Regions from separate parts of the Haloleucobacter albus genome, predicted to be linked through region 2. Evidence: riboswitches for the same ligand, from Rfam matches in the RefSeq annotation. Region 2 holds a riboswitch; the other holds the start of a gene.
The links. A riboswitch is a leader RNA that binds a small molecule or an ion and turns the genes downstream of it on or off. The one in region 2 is predicted to bind cobalamin.
Positions count from the first base shown of each region.

Region 1 (3,408 bases), on a different contig from region 2:
TTCCATCCACATGCCGAAATAGCGACACCCCGCATTCTTTCCTTTATATGCGGTGGCTCGCCCCGGCAGATCAGCCGCGGCATATTTTTCCGCCGCTCCGGCGGCTGGCGTCGAGAGGAAGCAGCACATGTCCAACGGGACCACCGAAAACACCGCTGAAGATGTCATCCTCATAGAGCGCGAGGGGCGCGTCGCCATTATCCGCCTCAACCGTCCCAAAGCACTCAATGCCCTGAATTTCCAGGTGATGACCGCCATGGCCAAGGCTGTCACCGCGCTCGATCAGGATACCGGCGTGGGCGCCATCGTCGTGACAGGTTCCGAAAAGGCCTTCGCCGCCGGTGCCGACATCAAGGAAATGGCAGAGCGCTCTGCCGTGGACATGTTGCTGGATGACTGGTTCTCCGATTGGCAGACCGTGGCGCACTGCCGCACCCCGCTGATCGCGGCGGTTTCCGGCTTCGCGCTGGGTGGTGGCTGTGAGCTGGCCATGATGTGCGACCTCATCATCGCTTCCGAAACCGCCAAATTCGGCCAGCCCGAAATCAAGCTGGGCGTCATGCCCGGCATGGGCGGCTCGCAGCGCCTCACCCACGCCATTGGCAAATACAAGGCCATGGACATGGTGCTGACCGGCCGCATGATTGGCGCTGAAGAGGCCGAGCGCGCCGGCCTTGTCTCCCGCGTGGTGCCGGCCGAGCGCCATATGGAAGAGGTGATGGAAACCGCCCGCACCATCGCCAATTATGGCAAACCCTCCGTGCTTTCCGCGAAGGAAGCAGTCAATCGCGCCTTTGAAGTGAGCCTGAATGAAGGCGTGTTGTTTGAACGGCGCACCTTCCATGCCCTGTTCGCCACAGAAGACCAGAAGGAAGGCATGCGTGCCTTCTCCGAAAAGCGGGCAGCGGAATTCAAGAACCGCTGAGCCCCTTCCCGCCCTCACAGGGAAGAAGCCTCATCTTTCAGTCTGCCGCGGACCTGCCGCGGCAGGCGGGCTGGGCGCAGAATATCCGTCCCCGCGCCCGGATCTGAACATGCTTATGTTGCAATGCGGCCACAGATGTTACCAAACTGTAATAGGTCCATTGACGCTTGACGTTACGAATCCCTATTTTCCATCTCCGACGGTATCCTTCCCAGAAGGATGAAAAGGGAACGTGGTGAGATGTGCATCTGCGCATCAAATCCATGGCTGCCCCCGCAACTGTGAGTGGCGAGCCTCTCTCCAATAGACCACTGGGCATCAGGGGCCTGGGAAGGTGGAGACAGGCAGGGACCCACAAGCCAGGAGACCTGCCGTCACCCGTGGTCACACGCGAGCACGTCGGGCGGGGCTCCCCGATGCGGTGAACAGTTTCATGTCTCCCGACATGGAAACGACGCTTCGTTCGCGGTGACGTGTCCACATTGGCGTTTCGCCAGAGGTTCACATGCCGCGTTCCGCTCCCTTCAGCCACCAGCTCCGTGCTGCATTCGGCGCCACAAAACAGGCTCCTGATACAGCGGCTCTTACCCGCCATATGCGTTGTTCCAGCGCCAGCCTGCTGGCAATCAGCATCGCTATGGCCGCAACTCCGGCTTTTGCCCAGTCTGCCGAAAACACGCAGCAAGCTGAAGAGATCCAGATTCAGGAACAGATCGCCCTGCCGGATGTGGTGGTGAGCGCCACCACCCAGGCCACACCCAGCCGCGAAGTCGCCAGCTCGGTGACCGTAGTGACCGGCGAGGAGATCGAGCAGCGTCAGGAGCGCAGCGTCCCGGATGTTCTGCAATCCGTTCCCGGCTTGAATGTTGTGCAGACGGGCGGCCCCGGCAGCTCAACCTCCGTGTTCATTCGTGGCTCCAGCTCCAGCCAGGTCAAGGTGATGCTGGACGGCATTGAGCTTGCCGACCCATCCAGCCCCGGCAATACGTTCGATCTCGGCTACATGTTCACCAATGACATGGCCCGGCTTGAGGTTCTGCGTGGCCCGCAGAGCGGCCTTTATGGCTCGGAGGCCATTGGCGGCGTCATCTCCATGACGACCGAGCGCGGCAGCGGCCCGGCCCAGCTTTCCGGTTATCTGGAAGCCGGTGGCCTTGGCACTTTCAATCAGGTCGCGAGCCTGAAGGGGGCCATGCAGGGCTTCTCCTACAATATGAATATCGGCAATTATGCCAGTACGGCCATTCCGGTCACGCCGCAATCCATCATTCCCTTCGGCATGCCGAACAATGACAACCGGAATGAAAACCTCACGCTCTCCGGGCGTTTCGACCTGGATGTGAGCGACAATTTCACCATCAACTACACCGCCCGCTACATTAACGCCTGGCTCGATTACACCTCGGATTTGTGGAACAGCGCCACATATGAGAGCGCGCCGGCCCCCTTCCAGGATACGACCCACGCCACGACCTTCATCACCAAGGGTGAAGGCATCTGGTCCTTGCTGGATGGCGCGCTGGTCAACACCTTCGGTGTTGCCGCTACAAATTATGCGCGCGACAATACCAGCCTCTACAAGAACAATCTCAGCGAATATTCCGGTGACCGCCAGACCTATTACTGGCGTTCCAGCTATGATTTCATGCCCGGCCAGAACCTGCTTGTCGGCGTGGAACACAAGCGTGATTACATGACCTCCGAATCTGCCTGGACCAGCATGGATGCCAGCAGCGACGATACGGCCGGTTATGCTCAGCTTCAGACGTCTTTCTGGGATCGTCTCTTCATCGCGGCCAATATCCGCTATGATGATTATGATACCTGGGGTGGCCATACCACTTGGCGTATTGCGCCTGCGCTCTGGATTCCAGAAACCAACACAAAGCTGAAGTTCACCTATGGCACCGGCTTCAAGGCGCCGACCCTCTATCAGCTTTATGCCCCCTATTACGGCAACACCAACCTCAAGCCCGAAGAGAGCGACGGCTGGGATGTCGGCTTTGAACAATATCTGTGGGATGACAAAGTCAGCTTCGGCCTGACCTATTTCTACAATGATGTGACGAACCTTATTGTCACCGCCCGCAACATGACAACCGGCAACTACACCAACGAGAACCTCTCCAGCGCTACGAGTGATGGCGTTGAAGCCTTTCTGGCGTTGAAGCTTTCCGAGCAGTTCTCCATTCGGGCCGATTACACCCACACCAATACGGTGGGGCACTTCCCGCAGGGGCAGTCCTTTGGCACCAGTTGCGCCCAGCGCACCGCCACCTCCTGCTATCCGCTGCGCCGGCCAGACAACAAGTTCAGCCTCGCGCTCAACTGGCAACCCGTTGAACAGCTGCTGCTGACCGCCACGCTGGTGACCGTGACCGATTGGTGGGACATCAACCGCGTGACCTCCGCCATTGTGGAACAGCCCGGCTATACGCTCGTGAATGTCTCGGCGAACTACGAGATCAACGAGAACGCCACGG
Region 1 is NZ_JBQWAS010000029.1:92,258-95,665, forward strand. It holds gene ACT6QH_RS12920 (enoyl-CoA hydratase) at 128-925, shown strand; cobalamin riboswitch at 1,109-1,315, shown strand; gene ACT6QH_RS12925 (TonB-dependent receptor plug domain-containing protein) at 1,431-3,408, shown strand, end outside.
Region 1: it holds a riboswitch for cobalamin, as region 2 does, so the genes downstream of both, ACT6QH_RS12925 (TonB-dependent receptor plug domain-containing protein) here and ACT6QH_RS12050 (ribonucleoside-diphosphate reductase subunit alpha) in region 2, are expected to answer to the same signal.

Region 2 (3,408 bases):
CGTCGCCGGTATTCTTGCGCAGGTCGAGAAATTCCTCGATGTCGATATGCCAGCTTTCCAGATAGGCGCACACCGCGCCCTTGCGCTTGCCACCCTGATTGACCGCAATAGCGGTATCGTTCGCCACCTTCAGGAAGGGCACCACGCCCTGGCTCTCGCCATTCGTGCCCTTGATATGCGCGCCAAGGCCCCGCACCGGGGTCCAGTCATTTCCGAGGCCGCCGGAATATTTAGCCAGCAGCGCATTGTCACGCACCGCCTTGAAGATGCCGTCGAGATCATCCGACACCGTGGTGAGGAAGCAGCTTGAAAGCTGCGGGCGCAGCGTGCCGGCATTGAACAGGGTCGGCGTCGAGGCCATGAAGTCGAACGACGACAACAAATTATAAAATTCTATGGCGCGCGCTTCACGGTCAATCTCGCGCACCGCAAGGCCCATGGCCACGCGCATGAAGAAGGCCTGCGGCAGCTCGAAGCGCGTGCCGGACACATGCAGGAAATAACGATCATAAAGGGTTTGCAGGCCCAGATAATCAAACTGCAAATCCCGCTCCGGCTTCAGGGCCGCCGCAATGCGGGCGAGATCGAACCGGCCCAGTTCCGGGTCCAGCAATTCGGCCTTGATGCCGGCCTTTACATAAGCGGGAAAATAATCCGCATAGCGCGCGCCCATCTCGGTCTGCGTGGCCTCATCCGGGTGGCCGGCAATGAAACTGAGCGCCTCACGGCGGAGCCTGTCTGTCAGAAGCCGCGCGGAGACCTTGGCATAATTCGGCTCGGTCTCGATCAGCGTGCGGGCGGCCAGAATGGGGGCCAGCGCCAGTTCATCACGCGTGATACCGTCATACAGATTGCGCCTTGTCTCGGCCAGAACCGGCTCAGGCGAAACCCCATCAAGGCCGGCGCAGGCTTCGCGCACCACGGTTTCAAGGCGCGCACCATCCAGCGGCACGCGGCTGCCATCGCTCTCGCGCATATGCAGCTCGGGCACCGCCTGCGCCTTCTCCTGCTGCTCAAGAGCCGCCGCACGCTCACGGGCGCGGTCCTCGCGGTAGAGCACATAAGCGCGCGCCACCTTATGGTGTCCACCGCGCATCAGGGCCAACTCGACCTGATCCTGCACATCCTCGATATGGAATGTGCGGCCCGCATCCACCCGGCGAGTGAGGTTCGCCACCACCTGTTCCGTCAGCTCCGCCACAATGTCATGCACCCGGCGTGAGGCAGCCGCCGTACCGCCTTCCACCGCCAGAAAGGCCTTGGTGAGCGCCACCGCGATCTTGGACGGATCAAACGGCGTCACCGCCCCGTTGCGGCGGATGATCTGGTAGCCCGGCTCACCCGCGCGGGCCGTGACGGCTGGCGCGGCAGAAACCGGAGTAACCGGCGCGACCTGTTCCGACTGGACAGAAAGAGACATCTGGCATGCACCCCGTGCGCTGGAGGCAGGGGGCGAAAAAACGCAGAAGGCGCATGTCGCAAGACAGCGCCGGCCTGCGATCCTCCGGGGCACCCCGCCCGTGGTCGTTTCTTGCTGTCACGACAGAGATGTCCTGGCTCGCGGGTCGTCGCCAGCCATCCGCCTTCCCGGTTGCCGGTGGCCCGGCTTTTCCAGTGGCTGCATCCTGAAAGATGCGTGGATTTCGGCTCGTCGCTTACAGTTGCGGGGGCAGCGTCGGTGTTGCACCGAACTTCCCTCCTGCCTCCCGAAAGGAGACCGTGACCACTATATGTAGCGGCCACATGAACCCGCATGTCAATATGCTGTTAGCTGCCCGAGGCACCCCCACTTGCGAAGCAGCGGGAGAAAACGCGCATGGGCAAACCATTACAGCCAAATGGGCCAGCCGGAAATATTTTGCGACGCCACAGCGCAACACAATGCTTTTGTGGGAAACAAATGTGGACATCTGCGCGGCGGGCCGGAATCAAGCGATTATGGCGCAGATGCTCGTCTCTTCCGCCACGAATCATGGTCGCCCGGTCGTCTCAAAAGACCGACCAGCCCATACGCCGGCTCAGAAACTCCAGCGCGTCCGTGCCCAGCAGGGAATTGCCCTGCTCGCTCAGCCCCGGTGACCATACCGCAATGGAGGCCGTGCCGGGCAGAATGGCCAGAATGCCCCCGCCCACCCCGCTCTTGGAGGGCAGCCCCACCCGAAAGGCGAAGTCTCCCGAGCCATCATAATGGCCACAGGTGAGCATGATGGCATTGATACGCCGGGCCCGCTCCGGGGCCACCACGGAAAAGCCGGTGAGCGGATTGCGCCCGCCATTGGCCAGGAAGCCCCCGGCCTGCGCAAGCTGGCGACAACTCATGGCCATGGCGCACTGGTGGAAATAGACCCCCAGCACCATCTCCGGCTCATTATCCAGCGTACCGAAGGATTTCATGTAATTGGCCAACGCCACATTGCGGAAACCCGTGGCTTTTTCCGCCCGCGCGACCAGAGGATCAATCGTGATGCTGTCATCCTGCGCCAGCGCGCGAACGAAGTGCAGGATTTCGCCAATGGTCTCGCGCGGCTTGTGGCCGGCCAGCAGCACATCGGCCACCATGATGGCCCCGGCATTGATGAAGGGATTGCGCGGAATGCCCTTCTCATGCTCAAGCTGAACAATGGAGTTGAAGGCATTGCCAGAGGGCTCGCGCCCCACGCGCTTCCACAATCCATCCCCCACCTGCCCCAGCGCGAGCGTGAGCGAAAATACCTTGGAGACGCTCTGGATGGAGAAGGGCGCATCCGCATCACCCGCCACATGGACGCTACCATCATTCAGCGCTACGGCGATGCCGAACTGCTGCGGGTCCACCTCCGCCAGCGGGGGAATATAATCCGCCACCTTGCCGCGCCTGACGCGGGCCGCCATGCGCGACACCACATCATCCAGCGCCGCCTGAAGACGCTCTGGCGGACAGGAATGTGCCAGACAAACCTCACGGGCGATTTCAGCTTCCTCGGACAAGAGCGGCCCCCACCCTGCACATGGCTCGTGCAGAACCATAAACTGCTTCGGTTACAAGGCCATAGCTCTTTCTTGCCTCTTTCTGGCGCAAAGCACAGCTCAACCCAAGCCCGCGCCGTGGCGGGCGACATCATGGCAGCAGGGTGCCCCACAAACGTTTCGCCAGCTGATGAACACCTACGCCCCCATGCGCCCCGGACATGCGTCCCCGGACCTGTGCCCCCGCAACAGAAAAGGCCGCGGGCAAAAACACCCGCGGCCTGCTGATCGTATCTTCTGAAAAGGCGGGGCGGCCCGCCTTACAAAATGGTGCCAGCCAGCATGACCCACGCCACCGAGAAGTAGATGACGATACCCGTCACATCGACGAGGGTTGCGACGAACGGTGCCGAAGCGGAAGCGGGATCGAACCCGGCGCGCTTGATGATGAAGGGCAGCAAC
Region 2 is NZ_JBQWAS010000028.1:469,051-472,458, forward strand. It holds gene ACT6QH_RS12050 (ribonucleoside-diphosphate reductase subunit alpha) at 1-1,420, opposite strand, end outside; cobalamin riboswitch at 1,525-1,737, opposite strand; gene ACT6QH_RS12055 (glutaminase) at 1,990-2,931, opposite strand; gene mgtE (magnesium transporter) at 3,267-3,408, opposite strand, start outside.